DNA from 3 places in the Micromonospora sp. NPDC003197 genome. Region 2 is predicted to be linked to each of the others. Evidence: riboswitches for the same ligand, from Rfam matches in the RefSeq annotation. Region 2 holds a riboswitch; each other region holds the start of a gene.

Region 1 (6,242 bases), on a different contig from region 2:
CCGGGTGCTCGCGGTGCTGCGCTACCTCGGCAGCTAGTGCGGCGGTGCTGGTGCAGAGTCGGACATGGGTGGGATTGGACTGGATACGAGTTGTGGATTGGCCCGACTACGAATCGTGACGACATTGAATCGTCATGACGTCGAATCATTATGCCGAGGTCGAAATAGGACCTCTCACCTTGATTCACAGCCGAACCTTCCCTAATGTGGGGCACCGACCGTTTGCGGATAGTCGGCCTCAGCTTCCCCCTCCGCGAGGCGCCCGGCGGTCGGTCACGAAGGAGTCGCGCCGGTGCGAAGTCGGCCATCCCATCCTCGTACGCCGGAGCAGGTATCCACCCGTCGTAACGCCGCGCGTCGGGTCTTGCACCGTCTGGCGGCAATAGTCGCAGCGGCTTGTGTTGGCCTGGTGCCCGCCGCGCAGGCGCAGGCCGCGCCCACCCCGGAAGAAATCGATGCGCAGATCGAGAAGAAGTGGGAAGAACTCGAGGGCGTCATCGAGCAGTACAACAAGGTGCGCGTCGACCTGAAGGCCAACCAGAAGAAGGCGGCGGAGCTGGAAAAGAAGATCCAGCCCCTTTCCCTTCAGGTCGACGAGGCGTTGAGCCGCGTCGGTGGCCTGGCGGTGCGGTTCTACAAGAGCGGTCCGTCGTCCAACCTGAACGCATTGTTGACGACCGGTAACCCCACCACGCTGGCCGATCAGCTGACCTATCTCAATCTGTTGAACGAGCACGAGCGGCGGCAGATCGCGGATGTGGTAACCATCCGGGACAAGTACAACGCCGAGAAGACGCGGCTCGACAACCTGATCGCGCAGGGGGCCCGGCAGGAGGCCGAACTGGCCGGCAAGAAGAAGGAGATCGACGCCGAGGTCACGAAGTTGAAGGCCATGATGCCGAAGACGGTTGTCAAGGTTGCCAACTGTCCGACGATCAACGGGGTGGTCACCTCCGCCGCGCGGATCGCGATCGAGACCGCCTGCGCCCAGGTGGGCGACCCGTACGTGTGGGGTGCGACCGGGCCGAACTCGTTCGACTGCTCCGGGCTGACCCAGTACGCCTTCGGCAAGGCCGGGATCTACCTGCCCCACTACACGGGCGACCAGATCACGATGGGTAGGGGCGTCACCCGCGCTGAGGCGCGTCCGGGTGACCTGGTCTTCTTCCCGAGCCACGTCGGCCTCTACATCGGCAACGGGTTGATGGTCCACGCGCCGACGGTCGGCCAGAACGTGACGGTGGCCTCGGTGGGTAGCTTCGGTAAGTCGGTGACGGCGTACCGCCGCATCGGCTGAGGTGTTAGGAAGGGCCCCTTGCTATCGCTTTTTGCATAGCAAGGGGCCCTTCCTAACATCCAAGAACAACTCAGCGCGGCGCGCCGATCGGCGACGGCAGGATCTGCACGTCGTCGAGGTTGACGAACATGATGCGATGACCGAACTGGATCTGGACGTACCGGTTCTCGCCCCGGATCACCGTGAAGTCACCAGGGGACGTCCCTTCGAACGTCGAGGCCCGGTAGTACTCGCCCGGTAGCACGTCCCCGACCGCGTACCGCTGCCCGGCGGAGAGCGTGTACTGCAGCGGGGTGATCGTCTGGTACGGCACCCCGGCCGGGTAGGCGGCCTGCTCCGGGTAGGCCCGCCCGTACACCGGGATGGTGGCCTTGCCCGGCTTGGGGGTCACGACCAGGCCGACCGACCACTTGGCGGTCGGGGCCGAGGCCGGGTTGTGGAACCACGCCTTCTGCCCGAGGTACCAGATCGCGGTCCAGTCGCCCTGCCGGTCGGCGATGGCGTACGTCTGGCCCGTCGAACCCCGCGCCCCGTGGTCGGAGATCTGCATCGTGTTCGGGGTGCCGTCCGGCCGCAGCGCGATGTCGTTGACCAGCGGCGCGTCCGGGCTGGGCGCACTGTGCAGGATCACCGAGGACGAGCCACGCGAGGGGCAGGGCTCGGTCGGCGAGGCCGGCGGTGACTTGGCGCAGCCGTAGAAGTTCGGCCGGTTGGTGGCGAAGTCCGGGTCGAGCGTGACCAGGCCGGTACGCGGCGTGCCGGTGCCCCGGATCGGTGCCCCCAGCAGGTCGAAGTAGTGCGACCAGTCCCAGTACGGGCCCGGGTCCCAGTGCATCCCCCGGACGGTGCCCGGCACGGTGCCCGGCACGTTGTCGTGGCCGATGATGTGCTGCCGGTCCAGCGGCACATTGTGCTTCTTGGCCAGGTAGCTCACCAGCTTGGCCGAGCTGCGGTACATCGCCTCGGTGTACCAGGTGCCCTGGGCGGCGAAGCCCTCATGCTCGATGCCGACCGCCTTGGCGTTGACGTACCAGTTGCCGGCGTGCCAGCCGACGTCCTTCGTCTTCAGGTGTTGGGCGGTGTGGCCGTCCACCGAGCGCATCGTGTAGTGCCAGCTCACCCACTCCGGGTCCTGGGCCAGCCGGGTGGTGCTGTCGAAGTAGCCCTCGGCGTCGTGGATGAGGATGTACTCGATCTTCTGCTGCGTCGGCCGGTTGCCCTTGTCGTGGTTGCCGTAGTTGCCCGGGTCGGTGCCGTCGCCGAGCAGCTGGTAGGGGGCGGGCAGCCACTCGCAGGAGATGGTGGTCGGGCATTCGAGCCCGTCCGGGCGGGCGGGCGTGCGCAGGCCGAGCTTCGCCAGCCAGGCCCGGACCGGGTCGAGCTCGGGGTGCGCGGCGAGGGTGATCCGGTGCCCGTCGTCGGTGACCCGGCTGACACCCGTACGGATGGTGGCGTAGACCTCGTCGGCGAAGGCCGCGGCGGCGTCGCTGGTCTCCGCACCGGAGTACCGGGCCACCGCGCCGTACCAGGCCGCCGGGTCGCTCGCGCTTCCCGCCGGTCCGGCCAGGGCCTTCTGGTACGACGACAGCAGCGCTGCGCCGCCCCGGATGTTCGCCCGCGCGTCGGTACGTAGCGACTCCGCCCCGGTGCTGGTGAGCGTGGCGGCGGCGCCCAGGGTGCGTAGCGCTGCGCTGTCCGGAGTGGCCACGCTGGGGTGCTGGCGGGCCAGTGACCGCCGGGATTCGTCGCCGCGCGGGTCTTCCTCCGAGTCGTGGTGACCGCCGGAGGTGGGCAGGCTGGCCACGTGGGCGGCGTCGGTGAGGTGCATCGGGCCGTAGCCGCCGGCGGTGCTGGGGGTGCCGGCGTTGGTGTCCCAGCGGGACTGGAGATAGGAAACTCCCAGCAGGACGCTCTCCGGTACGCCGTAGTCGCTGGCGGCGGTGGCGTAGTCCTGCTGTCGGGAGTCGACCGGTGCGTTGGCGGTGGTGGGTACGGTCGCGGCGGCGGACGTGGGCGCGGCGGTGACGAGCGTCGCCGCGCCGACTATCGCGGTACTGAGCAGTATCCGGCTGCTCAGCGGTACTTTCGGACGGTGCATCGAACCTCCATTCGGGGGATGACTCATTGGTCACCCTCACTCGCCCAGGGGTGGTTCGTCAATGGCTTGCGAGAACGGCGATCGAAGTGAAAGATTTCTTCGCATCTGCCGCCCGAAGTCCACCCTTAGTGACCGATGGCTGTACGAAGCGAATTATCTTGCCGGTTCGGGTTGCGCCCTGGTAGTGCACTTCCTTAGGTTGGGGACGGTCGAGACGAGGGCAGTTCGTCCACCCGGGGCGACGTCGGCTCGATACCGCCGAATCGTTCGCAAGATCGAACCGGGGACCCACGTGATCCATTTGGGGTGAATCCGCGATCCGCGGTAGGGCGCACATCTTCCCGCCCGAACCCGTCAGCTAACTCGGTAGGCGGTCAGGAAGAAGGAGTACGGACACCGGTGGCACATCATGCCCCCCGGTTGCGCCCGTTCGGGTCGGTGCACGCCGACCGAGAACCGGCGATGCCACCTACCCGTCGGTCCCTGTTCACCGCCACGCTCGCCGCGATCGCCAGCATCGCCGTCGTGCTCGTTGGCGCGACCCCGGCCCACGCCGAGCCGTCGGTGACCGAGATCGAGAATCAGATCGACAAGGCGTGGGCGAAGCTGGAACCGATCATCGAAAAGCACAACGCCACCCGCCAGGATTTGGCCGTCAAGAAGAAGCAGGCCGACGCGCTGGGCAAGAAGATCCAGCCGCTGCAACGCCAGGTCGACGAGGCGATGGGGAAGGTCAGCGAGCTGGCCGTCCAGGCGTACAAGGGCAACAACGCCTCCACCCTCAACGCCATCCTTGCCACCGGCTCACCCACCAGCCTCATGGACCAGCTCGGCGTGCTCGACCAGTTCGCTCGCCAGCAGCAGCACGACATCCAGGCCGTGGTCGACCTGAAGAACAAGTACGCCGCGCAGAAGGGGCCGCTGGACGTGCTGGTCGCCCAGCTCACCCGGACCGAGGCTGAGCTGGCGGCGAAGAAGAAGGAGATCGACGCCGAGGTCGCCCGGCTGCAGAAGCTGCGCCTGGTGGCGTACGGCAACGGTGGCGGTGGCGTGCTCCGACCGGCCCCCTGCCCCGCGACCTACCCGGGCGGCTCGATCGGGCAGGTGGTCAAGTTCGCCTGCGCCCAGATCGGTAAGCCCTACGTGTGGGGTGCGGCCGGACCCAACTCGTACGACTGCTCGGGCCTGACCCTGCGGGCCTGGCAGCAGGCCGGCGTTACGCTGCCGCACAACGCGGCCCGGCAACGGGCGATGATGCCGCACGTGAGCCGTGCCGAGCTACGCCCAGGTGACCTGGTCTTCTACAGCAACCTCGCGCACGTCGGCATCTACGTCGGCAACGGTTGGGTGGTGCATGCCCCCACCAGCGGCGACAAGGTCAGGATGCGCAAGGTCGACGGCGGCGTGCACAGCTACGGCCGCCCAGGCTAACGGTTTTTGGTGTTAGGAAGGGCCCCTTCCTATCGCATTTTGCATAGGAAGGGCCCCTTCCTAACACCCGTGGTACGCGTCAGCGGGTTGGCCAGGTCCGCCAGTTCTGCCAGGACCGGCTCGGCGTCGGCCCCCGCTGCCCCTGGTAGCGCGAGCCGTACACCTCGGAGCCGTACGGGTGCTCGGCCGGGGACGAGAGCCGGAAGATGCACAACTGGCCGATCTTCATGCCCGGCCAGAGGGTGATCGGCAGGTTGGCGACGTTGGACAGTTCCAACGTGACGTGACCGGAGAAGCCGGGGTCGATGAAGCCCGCGGTCGAGTGGGTGAGCAGACCCAACCGGCCCAGGCTCGACTTGCCCTCCAGCCGCCCGGCGAGCTGATCGCCGAGGGAGATCACCTCCAGCGTGGAGGCGAGCACGAACTCGCCCGGGTGTAGCACGAACGGCTCACCGTCGGGCACGTCGACCACCGAGGTCAGGTCGTCCTGTTGCCGGGACGGGTCGATGTGCGTGTAGAGGTGGTTGTTGAACACCCGAAACAGCCGGTCGAGGCGTACGTCGATGCTGGACGGCTGAACCAGCGCCGGCTCGAACGGTTCCAGCGCCAAGGCGCCCGCCTTGATCTCGCTGACGAGGTCACGGTCGGAGAGCAGCATCGTGCCACCATAGCGACCTCCCGTCTGACCAGCGGCGTCGCACTACCGATCTCGAACATATGTTCGATAGGATGATCCCATGGCTTCCTGGTCCGAATTCGCCACTGACGATCCCCGGCTCGCCGCCGCGATCCGCTCACTCATACAGCAGTACGGGCCAGGCTTCGGCTACCTGGCCACTGTCCGGGCCGACGGCGGCCCTCGCGTCCACCCGGTCTCGCCTGTGATCACCGACGAGGGGCTGTTCTGCTTCATCGTCGACTCGCCGAAACGGCGCGATCTCGAACGCGACGGTCGCTACGCGCTGCACTCCTTCCCGCCGGAGGAGAGCGACGACGAGGCGTACGTCGCGGGGCGGGCTCGTCCTGTCACCGACCAGGCCCGGGTCGCCCGGCTTGCCGACAGCGCACGGGCCGCACCGCAGGTCGACTGGCGACTGTTCGAGTTCACCGTCGACGTGGCGATGCTGTCCCGGCACGGCAACAGCGTCGGCAACGGCGACAGTGACGGCAACGGCGACAGTTACGGCAACGGCAACGGTGCGAGCGCGTTCGGCGGCGGTGGTGGGTCCGGCCGGCCCGCCGTACAGGTGTGGTTCGATCCGGCCGGGGGCCGCAACCGGATGAACAGCTCGGGCCTGGCGACGCGCCGCAGCCGGCGGATCCACCGGCTCGCGGTCCCTGAATACGAGTCGATAATCCCGGGGTACGCGCCGGTGCCGGCCCGTTGACCGAGCCGGCACCGCTGGATCAGATCTT
Region 2 (6,242 bases):
CCAGGCTGGGGCGCAGGGACAGGGCGGCGATCTGCATGTCGTTGCCGAGCGCCGCGGCGAGCACCTTCGGGTCGCGCTGCCGTAGGGCGGCGAGCAGGGAGTCCGGGTTGCCCAGCGGATCGGGGGCGTCGTGTTCGGCGCGGAGCCGGTCGAGTTCGCGGTAGACGGCGGGGGTGGAGAGGCCACCGTCGGCGGCGGCGACGACCCAGTGCCAGGTGGTGGGTCGGGCGAGGACCGGGCTGACCGCCTCGCCCCGGCCGGTTCCCAGCGCGGTACCGCCGTGCAGCAGGAAGGGCACGTCGGAGCCGAGGCCGGCGGCGATCGCCGCCAGTTCTTCGCGGGCCAGGTTGGTGCCCCACAGGGTGTCGCAGGCGACCAGCGTGGCGGCGGCGTCGGCGCTGCCGCCGGCCAGTCCGCCGGCGAGCGGGATCTGCTTGCGCAGGTGCAGCCGGGCGTGGGCGGGCACCCCGGCGTACGCGGCCAGGGCTCGGGCCGCCCGGATGACCAGGTTCGACTCGTCGAGGGCCAGTTCGCCGGTGCCTTCGCCCGCCATGGTGAGGGTGAGGGTGTCCCCGCGTCGGGCGGTCAGCTCGTCATAGCTGGAGATCGCGTGGTAGACGGTGGTCAGTTCGTGGTAGCCGTCGGGGCGTACCGGGCCGACACCGAGGTGCAGGTTGATCTTTGCAGGTACCCGTACCTTGACCGGGCCGGCCGCGCCCCGTCGCTGCTGATCGTCATCGTCGTCCGGCCGCCACGCCTCGGTCACGGGACGATGCCCAGGAGCCGGGGCCGGATGTCGGATGGTTGCGCAGACCTCGTCATGGGCACCGCGACAGCCTACTCGGCACCTGACGTACCCGATGGAGCCGACGCGGCGATCGCGGCGAACTGCTCCACGGTGAGTGACTCACCCCGGGCGCTGGGGTCGACCCCCGCCGTGACCAGGGCCTCAGCCGCCCGGTCGGCACCGCCGGCCCAGCCGGCGAGGGCGGCCCGCAGGGTCTTACGGCGCTGCGCGAACGCCGCGTCCACCACCGCGAAGACCCGGGACCGGGGTACGTCCGGTCGGGGCGGCTCGCGCCGGGTGAAGGCGACCAGCCCGGAGTCGACGTTGGGCACCGGCCAGAACACGTTGGGCGGCACCTTCCCGGCGCTGCGGGCGGCGGCGTACCAGGCGAGTTTGACCGACGGAATGCCGTAGACCTTGGATCCGGGGCCGGCGATCAGTCGGTCGGCCACCTCCTTCTGCACCATCACCAGGCCATGCCGCAGGCTGGGCAGCTCGGCCAGCAGGTGCAGTACGACCGGCACCGCCACGTTGTAGGGCAGGTTCGCGACCAGCGCGGTCGGCGCCGGGTCGGCCAGGTCGGCGGCGGTGACCCGCAACGCGTCGGCCCGGTGCACGGTCAGCCGCCCGGCGACGTCCGGCCCGCAGTGCTCGGCCACGGTCTGCGGCAACGCCTCGGCCAGCACCGGATCGATCTCCACGGCGTGTACGTGCGCCACGGCGGGCAGCAGCGCCAGGGTGAGCGACCCGAGTCCCGGGCCGACCTCCACCGCCACGTCGTCGGGGCTCACTCCGGCGGCGGTCACGATGCGCCGGACCGTGTTCGGGTCGTGCACGAAGTTCTGCCCAAGCTTCTTGGTCGGGGTCACGCCCAGCCGCGCAGCCAGCTCCCGAATCTCCCCGGGGGTTAGGAAGGGCCCCTTCTTATCGCTTTCTGCAGGTAAAGGGTCCCTTCCTAACCCTTGTGGCGTCACCATGGGCCGAAGACCCGCTCGCCGGTGGCGGAGATCGCCGTACACAACTCGGTCAGGTCCGACCCGGTGGTCTCGGCCAACGACCGGACGGTGAGCGGAATCAGGTACGACCCGTTGGGCCGGCCCCGGTGCGGTGTCGGCGTGAGGTAGGGCGCGTCGGTTTCGACCAGCAGTTGGTCCAGCGGGGTGATCCGGGCGGCTTCCCGCAGTGCGTGGGCGCTGGCGAAGGTGACCGTGCCGGCGAAGCTGAGCACGTACCCCCGACGGACGCACTCAGCGGCGAACTCGGCGTCGCCAGAGAAGCAGTGCAGCACCACGGTCTGCGGGGCACCCTCCTCGTCGAGGACCCGCAGCACGTCGGCGTGTGCGTCCCGGTCATGGATCACCAGGGGTTTGTCGTACCGCTTGGCGATGGCGATGTGGGCCCGGAAGCTCAACTCCTGGGCGGCCCGCCCCTCGTCGCCGGTACGGAAGAAGTCCATCCCGGTCTCGCCGATGCCGCGTACCCGCTCCTCGGCGGCGAGCGCCTCGATCTGGCGCAGCGCCTCGTCCAGGTCATCGAGTCGGGGTGCCTCGTTGGGGTGCAGTGCGACGGTGGCGACGACTGCCCGATGTTGTCGGGCCACCTCGGCCCCCCAGCGGGACGAGGCCACGTCGACTCCGACCTGTACCAGTCGGTCGACTCCGACCCCGGCGGCCACCTCGATCATGGCGGCGACCGGGTCACCCGTTCCGGCCGCGACCGGGTCGCCGGCTCCGGCCGGTCCGCCAACCGGTTCAGCGCCAGCCAGGCCGCTGACGGACCCGGCCTCGGCCACGGTGATGTCCAGGTGGGTGTGGCTGTCGATCACCGTACGGGGCAGCGGCTCGGGTGGGGTGGGAAACTCCCCCGCCCGGCGCGCGGCGCGTTGGCGGCGGGACTCGGTTTGATCGCTCATCCCCGTCAGCATCACATATCCAGCTACGCCGTCCGGCGCAACCAGCCTTCAGCGGAGCTTGGCCGCCAATCGAAAACGGAATGGCGATGCCACGGGTCCACTGCACACATTGGTCGACGTTACGACAGATCGATATGTCAGCGAGCCGACACAGAGCGAGACGGTTACCGAAAGGCGCTGGCTGATAACGCTTTTCTCGGGTCGTCGGCGAAATAGATAGCCCACTGGGGTGTCGGGTAGGCTCGCTGGCGGCAATCGCCAGAAGGCACGATCAGGTGCCGGCGAGGCTGCCGCCTAATCGCCTGACCGGGCGAATCGGGGAACCGTGTTCGTGGGGTGAATCCGCAGTAGCGGTAGGGGCCACTTCCGCCTCGAACCCGTCAGCTAACCCGATCGGCGGCCGACGGAAGGAAGGTATCTTGACCGCACCCCTGCGCGGTTGGCTGACGACGATACTGGCGCTACTCGCCGCTGTGGCCCTGGTGGCACCCGCCGAGCGGGCCTGGGCAGAACCCAACGAGAACCCCAACGAGACCGAGACGCCGCTGCTCCGTGACGTGATCGAGTCGACCAACCGGGGATACATCCAGGCGAAGGCCAAGCTGGATCAGTCGAAGCGGCGGCAACAGGCTCTCAACCTCGAACTCCAGAAGGCCCAGGAGCGGCTCGATCTGCTCACCCCGCAGGTGGCGCAGATCGCGGCCCAGTCCTACCGCCAGGGCAGGCTTGGCGCGCTCGCCGTAATGCTGGAGAGTGACAGCCCCGACTCGTTCGTCCAGCGGGTGAGCCGGCTGGACGAGCTGAACCGGCTCAACGACCGGAAGCTGCGCGAACTCACCGAGGCCCGGGACATCGCCGAACGCGCCAAGGCCCAGCTCGATGCCGAGATCACCGAGCAGAACAAGCAGTTGACCATCATGACCAAGCAGAAGAAGGAAGCGGAGAAGGCGCTAGCGCTGGTCGGCGGGATGAGCCTGACCAAGGGGTTCGTCACCGCGACCTCGCCGGTGGCCAAGGCCGCTCCGCGTACGGCCAGCGGCGACTGGCCGAGCGAGTCGTGCAACCAGGACGACCCGACGACCTCCGGCTGCATCACGCCGCGCACGATGCACATGTACAAGGAGGTCAAGAAGGCCGGGTTCAACCGGTTCGTGGGCTGCTACCGATCGGGTGGCCCGTACGAGCACCCGAAGGGCCGCGCCTGCGACTGGTCGTTGATCAACCGGGGCTTCGTCTCGGCACAGAACCAGGACCAACGGATGTATGGCAACAACCTCACCGCGTTCCTGGTCCGTAACGCCGACCGGCTCGGCATCTACTACGTGATCTGGTACAAGCAGATCTGGATGCCGGCGACCGGCTGGAGTTCGTACAGCGGGGCGAGCGATCACACCGACCACGTACACGTGTCGATGCTTTGACTCCCGGCCGGGCGCGGCGACCGCGCCCGGCCGACGGCAGACCGAAACGTCAGCGGGACGAAGTATCGGTGGACCAAACGAAGCGGCCCGCTCCCGGGTAGATCCAGGGAGCGGGCCGCTTTCGTCGTAGCAGGGGTCGGAATGGTCAGCCGCCTCGTCGCAGCCTGGACTGTCGTCAGCCGCTGAGGCGGGCGAGTTCCTCCTCGACGATCGACGGGTCGAGCTTGCGGAAGACCGGCTTCGGTGCGGCCAGCGGTCGACCAGCCTCCACCGGTACGGACTCCCAGCGCGCACCGATCGTGTAGTCACCGGTCAGCACCGGGTACGCCGGCCCGCCGTCGAGGTCCTCGACCTCCACGATGGACGGCATCGGGGCGTGTACGCCGGTGCCGCCGAGCAGTTCGTGGATCTTCTGCGCGGAGTGCGGCAGGAACGGCGTGAGCAGCGTGTTGGCGTCGCTGACCACCTGCAACGCGACGTGCAGGATGGTGCCCATCCGGGGCTTGTCCTCGTCGCTCTTGAGCTTCCACGGTGCCTGGTCGGAGAGGTAGCGGTTGGCCTCGGCGACCACCCGCATCGCCTCGCCGATCGCCGCCTTCTGCCGGTGCTTGGCGATCAGGTCACCGACGGTGGCGAAGCCGGCCCGGGCGACGGCCAGCAGCGCCTCGTCCGCCTCGGTGAGCCCGGCGGCGTCGATCGCCGGGATCGCGCCGAAGTTCTTCGCCGCCATCGAGATCGACCGGTTGACCAGGTTGCCCCAGCCGGCGACCAGTTCGTCGTTGTTGCGGCGCAGGAACTCGGCCCAGGTGAAGTCGGTGTCGTTGCTCTCCGGGCCGGCGGCGGCGATGAAGTAGCGCAGCGCGTCGGCGTCGTAGCGTTCCAGGAAGTCGCGGACGTAGATGACCACCCGACGGGAGGAGGAGAACTTGCGCCCCTCCATGGTCAGGTATTCGCTGGAGACCACCTCGGTGGGCAGGTTGAGCGCCCCCAGCTGGCCCGGTTCACCGTCCCGGTCGCCGGCCCCGGAGTAGCCGAGCAGCAGCGCTGGCCAGATCACCGAGTGGAAGACGATGTTGTCCTTGCCCATGAAGTAGTAGCCGAGCGCGTCGTCGGCGGTCCACCACTTGCGCCACGCCTCCGGGTCGCCGGAGCGGCGGGCCCACTCGATCGACGCGGAGAGGTAGCCGACGACCGCGTCGAACCAGACGTAGATCCGCTTGTCGGTACGGTCCCGCCAGCCCTCCAGCGGAATCGGTACGCCCCATTCCAGGTCCCGGGTGATGGCCCGCGGCTGCAGATCGTCGAGGAGATTCTTGGAGAAGCGCAGGACGTTGGGGCGCCAGCCCTCCCGACTGTCCAGCCACCGGCCGAGCGCCTCGGCGAAGGCGGGCAGGTCGAGGAAGAAGTGTTCGGTCTCCACGAACTGCGGGGTCTCGCCGTTGATCTTCGACCGGGGGTCGATCAGGTCGACCGGATCGAGCTGGTTGCCGCAGTTGTCGCACTGGTCGCCCCGGGCGCTGCCGTAGCCGCAGATCGGGCAGGTGCCCTCGATGTAGCGGTCGGGCAGCGTACGGCCGGTGGACGGGGAGATGGCCCCCATGGTGACCTTGGGCACGATGTAGCCGTTGCGGTACAGCGTCTCGAAGATCTCCTGCACCACGGCGTAGTGGTTGCCGGTGGTGGTCCGGGTGAACAGGTCGTAGGAGAGCCCCAGGCCGTGCAGGTCCTCCACGATGATCCGGTTGTAGCGGTCGGCCAGCTCCCGGGGGCTGACCCCCTCGTTGTCGGCCTGCACCTGGATGGGGGTGCCGTGCTCGTCGGTGCCGGAGACCATGAGCACGTCGTGCCCGGCCATCCGCATGTACCGGCTGAACACGTCGGAGGGCACTCCGAAGCCGGAGACATGGCCGATGTGGCGCGGGCCGTTGGCGTAGGGCCAGGCGACCGCCGCGAGAACGTGACTCATGACCGTCAAGCCTAGTGACCGGCGTACGGCCGCCGCGAAGGGATAACCGGGCTGCCTCGGCGTACTCCCGTCCCGACGCTCTTTGCCCGGTTTACCGTCGACACGCGCACTAGCTTGCCGTATCGATCCGGTCACCCGTTGTGAAATGACGGGGTG
Region 3 (6,242 bases), on a different contig from region 2:
GTTGCCCGCAGCCACCGTGTAGGAGACGCCGTCGGCGATGGCGTTCGTCACCGCCGTGTTGAGTGCGCTGCTGGAACTGGTCTGCACGCCCAGGTTGGCCACGGCCGGCTGGCCGGGGAGATGGTCGGCGGTGACCCAGTTGATGCCGGCGATGACCGTGGAGAGTTGACCGGGTACACCGCAGTCGAACACCTTGACGGCGACCAGTACGACATCCTTGGCCACGCCCCACCACGTCCCGCCGACCGTGCCGGCCGCGTGCGTGCCGTGCCCCGTACAGTCGTTGGCCGGCGGCAGACCGTCGACCGCGTCGTACCCGTAGATCGCCTGTCCGCCGAAGTCCTGGTGGCCGATCTGCACCCCGCTGTCGATGATGTACGCCTTCACCCCGGTGCCCGCACTGGTGAAGCTGTACGTCGAGTTCATCGGGAGGGCCGGCTGGTCGATCCGGTCCAGGTTCCATGGCGCGTTGGTCTGGACGGTGGTCGGTTGCACCGTGCGGTCCTGTTCGACGTAGGCCACCGCGGGATCCTGCGCCAGTCGGCGGGCCGCAAACTCGGTCAGGTGGACCTGGAATCCGTTGAGCGCATCGCCGTACACCCGGCCCAGGGTGCCGCCGTAGCGGCCGGCCAGGCTGCTGGCGGTGGCGGAGAGTTCGGCCTGTCGGGTGCCGGCTTTGCCGCCGACGGCGCTGTCGGTGAGTACGACGATGTAGCTGCCCGGGATCGCGGTGGCGGTGCCGGCGTCGCCGATCTCGGCGCGGCTGCTTGCTGCCGTCGCCGAACCGGCGACCATCGTGCTGGACAAAACCATGATCGTGGTGGCCAGGACGCCGAGGACGCCCCGGGCGCCCAGTCTCGGTCGAGGGCTGTGGGAGAGTGTCATCCCCCAATTCTATTGATGTACCCCTATGTCTAGGGTCGGTCTGCCAAGTGTTAGGAAGGGCCCCTTCTTATCGCTTTTTGCCTTGGAAGGGGCCCTTCCTAACGTCTCAGCTCGGCGGGCCGCCGACCGCCAGTGCGGCGCGTACCGCGATATCCCGAAGCGGGACGAACCGACGTACCTGGGTCATCCGGTTCATGGTCCGGGCCAGTCGGGCCAGGCGCTGCACCGGTCGACGGCGTTCCTGGTCGTACGCCGCCAGCGCCGACCGGACGTCCGGCGCTCGGTCCAGGTGGCCAGCCAAGGTCACCGCGTCGACCAGCGCCTCGCACGCGCCCCGACCAAGGTCGGGAGTCATCGCGTGCGCGGCGTCGCCGACCACCACGGCGTTGCCTCGTACGAAGGTGGGCAGCGGTGGATGGAGATCGTAGATGTCGTGCCGCAACACCTCCGCCTCGTCGTGCAGGCCCGCCAACACCCGGCGTACCCCCTCGTGCCAGTCGCCGAAGTGCGCGCGTAGGGCAGCCACCTCGCCTGCGGGTGAGCGTCCGCCCTCGGCGGTGCGAACGGTGGCGAACCAGTTCGTCCGCCCGTCCTCGCGTGGGGTGATGCCGAACCGCTTGCCGCGCCCCCAGGTCTCGTTCACCGTGTCGATCGCACCGTCGACCGTGCCGCGCCATGCCGTACAGCCGACGTAGCGGGCCTGGCTGGTCGGGCCGAAGAGGGCGGTACGGGTCTGGCTGAAGATGCCGTCGGCGACCACCACCACGTCGTACTCCCGCTGTAGTGCGGCAACGTCGGAGATCTCCGTGTCGAGGGAGAGCAGGTCTGTTGGGAGCGCCTCGGCCAGCAGGCGGAGCAGCGCCGGCCGGGAGATCAGGTGTACGGCCTCGCCGGTGCGGCGGGCCATGGCGGCCACGTCGATGGTGGTGATCCGGCTGCCGTCCGGTCGCAGCAGATCGCCGCTGCGTTGTCGGGTGCCGATGGCGCGTACCGCGTCACCCAGCCCCATCGCGTCCAGCGCGCGCAACGCCTCCGGCCACATGCCCAGCGCCGTGCCGGTGCCGCCCGGCGTGCCGGCCCGCTCGAAGACCCGTACCGACCAGCCGGCCCGATGCAGCATGATCCCGGTGGCCAGGCCACCGATCCCGCCCCCGATGATGCCCGCTCTTCTGCTCATGCGTCGAACCGTACTACGGATGTAGTAAATGCACTACAGTCGTAGTGGCCTAAGGTGATCCACATGGAGAGCAGGCAGGTCCGGATCGCCGACGCGGCCATCCGGGTGTTGGGCGAGCGAGGGCTGCGCCAGCTGACCCATCGGGCGGTGGATGCTGAGTCCGGTCTGCCGGCCGGCTCCACGTCCAACTACTTCCGTACCCGGGACGCGTTGCTCACCGGGGTGGTGACCCGGATGACCGAGCTGGACCGGGAAGTATGGCAGCGGTTCGCCGGCGTGATCCAGCCCGCCGACATCGACGAGCTGGCCGGGGCGCTGGGAGAGTTCGTACGCTTCGCCACCGGCCCGGGACGCTGTCAGACACTGGCCCGGCTGGCGCTGTTTGTGGAGGCCGGGGTCCGCCCCGAGCTGCAACAGGAACTGGTGCGCGGCAACCGCGAGATCATCGAGTGGGGGATCCCGTGGCTGCGGGGGATCGGCTCGACCGATCCGGCGGGACATGGCCGACTGCTCGCCGACTACCTCGACGGGGTGGTGCTGCACGGGGTGGCGTTCCCCGACACGAAGACCGACCCGGTACCCGGGATCCGGCTGCTGCTGGGCGGCCTGGTCGCCGCCGACGGCGGTTAGGAAGGGCCCCTTCCTATACAAAAAGCGATAGGAAGGGGCCCTTCCTAACCTCAAACCTCAGCGCATCAATACACGGAGAGGTGGACGTGGTTGGTGTGGTCGCTGGAAGGGTCGCCGTTGCCGCCGCTGTACGACTTCCAGCCGCTGCTCGGTAGCCAGATCTGCTTGAACCAGATCACGTAGAGCACCCCGAGCCGGTTGGCGTTGTTCACGTAGTACGCCGCCAGGTTGTTGCCGTAGGTCCGGTCCCCGCCGGTCGCCACCCCGCCGAAGCCACCCTTCTGGGCGGCGAAGTCGCAGGCCCGCCCCTTCGGGTGCTCGCCGGAACCGCCACTGCGATAGCAGGAGACGTACCGGGTGAAGCCGGCGGCCTTGGCCTGGTTCATCGCGTGCAGGGTGCGCGGTGTGATGCAGCCCGAGGTGGTGGGGTCGTTCACGCTGCACGACTCGTTTGGCCACGAGCCGTCGGAGTTGCGTGGTGCGGGCTTCGCCGCCGAGGAGTTGCTGCCGGTCACGCCAGCGCTGGGGGAGCCGCTGCCGGCGGTGGCCAGGGCCCGCTCGGCCTGCTGCTTGCGGCTGGCCATGACGGCGACCTGTTTGCGCTGCTCGCGGATCTCGTTGTCCAGCGCCGCCTTCGCCCGGCTCTCCCGTTCGCGGGTGTCGAGTAGCGCCCGAAGTTGCCGGTCCTCGCTGCTGGCGACCATCCCGAGGGTGGCCGCGCGGTCCACGAAGCCATCCGGGGAGTCGCTGTTGAGCAGGGCGGCCACCGTGCCGAGGCGACCGGTCCGGTAGGCCGCTCCGGCCAGCTCACCCACGGTCGCGGCCCGGGTGGGCAGTTCGGCCTCGATGGCCGCGAGGTGTTCGGCGAGCTGCTTCTGTCGTTTGATGGAGTTGTCCAGCGCCGCCTTGGCGTCCAGGTAGCCCTTCGAGGCCGCCTCAAGCTGTTTCCGCAGGCTGGGGCTGCCGCCCTCCGGGTCGGCGGTGTCTGGAGCGGCGAGGAGCCCAGCGGCGGTGACCAGGCGGGGCATCCCGCTGGCGGTTGCGCCGGGTGCCCCGGCGGTTACCGGGGCGGCGCCCGCCGGTACGGCGACCGTCAGGCAGACCGTGATCGTTGCGGCCACCAGCGCCGTCATGCGGGCGGCCGTTCGTCGTACGGGTGCCGGGAATGGCATGCAGTTGTCCTTCCGTCAGCCGCCGACCGGGTTAGCTGACGGGTTCGGGACGGAAGATCCCTACCGCTGACGCGGATGCACCCCAAGTGGTGGTTCCCCGGTTCGCAGATGGCGATTAGGCGGCAGTCACCACCGGCACCGGTGCCGGTGCCGCCTGGTGGTGACCTCGACCGAGCCTACCGGTAGCGCCGAGAAAGATCATGACCGTACGCGGAAACTTAAGACGCTGCTAAATGGCACCGCTGAATCTCGTCGCTGAATCTCGGCGCGTCAGACCCCTACCACCCGGTCGGTCCGCAGGTGCCGGGCTCCGTACCCGGCTCGACCTGTAGGGTCGCGTGTTCGATGTGGAAGTCGTCGTGCAGGGCCACCCGTGCGGCGGCGAGCACCTGTGCCACCTCCGTGCCCGGCTCGATGGTGAGGTGCGCGGAGGCGACCTCCATCCCGGAGGTGAGGGTCCACACGTGCAGATCGTGCACGTCGGCAACCCCGGGGACGGCGGAGAGCCGCTCCGCCACGGCGGGGACGTGCAGGTGCTCGGGGGCAGCCTGCACCAGGATGCGTACCGCCGCCCGGCCCAGCCGCCAGGTGCGCGGCAGGATGAAGACGCCGATGGCCACCGCGACCAGCGGGTCGGCCCACCACCAGCCGGTCAGCGCGATCAGGCCGGCGGCGACGATGACCCCGACCGAGCCGAGCAGGTCGCCGAGCACCTCCAGGTAGGCCCCGCGCAGGTTGATGCTCTCCTTGGCGCCGGAGCGCAGTAGGGCGAAGGCGACGACGTTGGCCAGCAGGCCGAGTACGGCTACGACGAACATCGGCCCGGCGAGCACGTGTGGCGGTTCACCGAATCGGCGTACCGCCTCGACGAGGACGTAGATCGCGACGCCGAAGAGCAGCACCGCGTTGGCCAGCGCCGCGAGCACCTCCAGGCGGTAGAGGCCGAAGGTGCGCTGCGGGTCGTTCGTCGTCCGGCGGGTCGCGGTGATCGCGGCCAGGGCCATGCCGATTCCGAGTACGTCGGTGAACATGTGCCCGGCGTCGGAGAGTAGGGCCAGTGACCCGGTGATGAGGGCGGCGACCGCCTCGACGACCATGAACGTGGCGAGCACGGCGAAGGCGGCCCAGAGCCGTCCCCGGTGGCGCTCCGCGGCGCGCATCACCTGCCCGCCGTGGTCGTGTCCAGCCCCCATCGGCCCACCCTCCGTCGCTCCCGCGCGTCTGGCTCAACTTATGTTCACATCGCAATATGTGCAAGCGAAACGCTGGCAAAGCAGAAGCAGGGAGAAGGTAGACCTAGAGAGAGCATGCGGGCAGCAGGGGACAGGGAGAGGACAGCAACAGCGGCGCCGGTGGGCCGGGACGACGGGCGCGGGTCAGTCGGTGAGGTCGATGGTGGTGAGCCGCTGGGTGGCCCGGGACAGGGCGACGTAGAGGGTGCGTACCCCCGACTCCGAATCGGCCCGGATCTCCCCGGGCGCGACCAGCACGACCCCGTCGTACTCCATGCCCTTGGCCTGGAGACAGTCGACCACCTGTAGGCGCGGTCCGGCCAGCTCCGCCACCCAGTCGGCGATCTCGGTCCGGCGCGGTACCGGCGTGATCACGCCGACCGTCCCCTCCACCTCGGCGAGCAGTCGCGCGGTGGCGGTACGGACCTGTTCTGGCAGCTCGGCGGCGGGCACCCGCAGCGCGACCGGCTCGACCCCGGTGGTCCGTACGGCGGTGGGCAGCGGCAGGTCCGGATGTACCTCGCGGATCACCTCCGCAGCGACGGCGAAGATCTCTGCCGGGTTGCGGTAGTTGGTGGAGAGGGTGTACTCGTGCCGGGGCCGACTGCCCAGCGCCTTGTCCCGAGCCTGGGCAAGCTCACGCGGGTCGCCGGCCCAGGCGGTCTGCGCCGGATCACCCACCACGGTCCAGGACGCCAGCCGGCCCCGCCGGCCGATCATCCGCCACTGCATGGGGGAGACGTCCTGCGACTCGTCCACCACCACGTGGGCGTACTCGCGGTAGTCCTCCGGCCGCTGCCGGTCGGCCCGCGCGGCGCGCTGCCGGTCGGCGTACGTGCTCAACTCCCGTACCCCACCGGCGAGCTGGAACGGGTCCCGCTTGCGTCGGGCGGCCCGCTTCATCGGCTTGCCGAGCAGCTCGTCCAACTCGTCGAGCAGGGCGACATCGGCGATCGTCGGCCCGTCCGCATCCAGATTCCGGTACGACTCGGCGAGCAGCCGGGTCTCGGCACCGGACAGGATTCCCGCCGTGTACGCGCGCAGCCGCTCCGGCATCGCCAGCCAGCCGAGCACATGCCACGGGTGCAGCCGGGGCCACCAGGCGCGCAGGAAGTCCCGGAATTCGGGCCGCTCGGCCACCTCGTC

What was found. Region 2 has a riboswitch for cyclic di-AMP ahead of ACWDV4_RS03135 (coiled-coil domain-containing protein). Riboswitches for the same ligand answer to the same signal wherever they lie in the genome.
Region 1: it holds a riboswitch for cyclic di-AMP, as region 2 does, so the genes downstream of both, ACWDV4_RS19275 (C40 family peptidase) here and ACWDV4_RS03135 (coiled-coil domain-containing protein) in region 2, are expected to answer to the same signal.
Region 3: it holds a riboswitch for cyclic di-AMP, as region 2 does, so the genes downstream of both, ACWDV4_RS16735 (coiled-coil domain-containing protein) here and ACWDV4_RS03135 (coiled-coil domain-containing protein) in region 2, are expected to answer to the same signal.

Annotation. Positions count from the first base shown of each region.
Region 1 covers NZ_JBSFTE010000016.1:111,010-117,251, forward strand. The annotation lists gene ACWDV4_RS19260 (response regulator transcription factor) at 1-37, shown strand, start outside; gene ACWDV4_RS19265 (C40 family peptidase) at 293-1,297, shown strand; gene ACWDV4_RS19270 (N-acetylmuramoyl-L-alanine amidase) at 1,368-3,395, opposite strand; cyclic di-AMP (ydaO/yuaA leader) riboswitch at 3,642-3,782, shown strand; gene ACWDV4_RS19275 (C40 family peptidase) at 3,795-4,826, shown strand; gene dcd (dCTP deaminase) at 4,906-5,484, opposite strand; gene ACWDV4_RS19285 (pyridoxamine 5'-phosphate oxidase family protein) at 5,564-6,214, shown strand; gene ACWDV4_RS19290 (zinc metalloprotease) at 6,242-6,242, opposite strand, start outside.
Region 2 covers NZ_JBSFTE010000002.1:194,866-201,107, reverse strand. The annotation lists gene ACWDV4_RS03150 (4-(cytidine 5'-diphospho)-2-C-methyl-D-erythritol kinase) at 1-766, opposite strand, end outside; gene rsmA (16S rRNA (adenine(1518)-N(6)/adenine(1519)-N(6))-dimethyltransferase RsmA) at 838-1,683, opposite strand; gene ACWDV4_RS03140 (TatD family hydrolase) at 1,758-2,711, opposite strand; cyclic di-AMP (ydaO/yuaA leader) riboswitch at 2,981-3,114, shown strand; gene ACWDV4_RS03135 (coiled-coil domain-containing protein) at 3,119-4,120, shown strand; gene metG (methionine--tRNA ligase) at 4,296-6,086, opposite strand; gene ACWDV4_RS03125 (hypothetical protein) at 6,240-6,242, shown strand, end outside.
Region 3 covers NZ_JBSFTE010000013.1:110,252-116,493, forward strand. The annotation lists gene ACWDV4_RS16720 (S8 family peptidase) at 1-885, opposite strand, end outside; gene ACWDV4_RS16725 (FAD-dependent monooxygenase) at 992-2,062, opposite strand; gene ACWDV4_RS16730 (TetR/AcrR family transcriptional regulator) at 2,126-2,692, shown strand; gene ACWDV4_RS16735 (coiled-coil domain-containing protein) at 2,758-3,864, opposite strand; cyclic di-AMP (ydaO/yuaA leader) riboswitch at 3,869-3,996, opposite strand; gene ACWDV4_RS16740 (cation diffusion facilitator family transporter) at 4,143-5,057, opposite strand; gene ACWDV4_RS16745 (HelD family protein) at 5,241-6,242, opposite strand, start outside.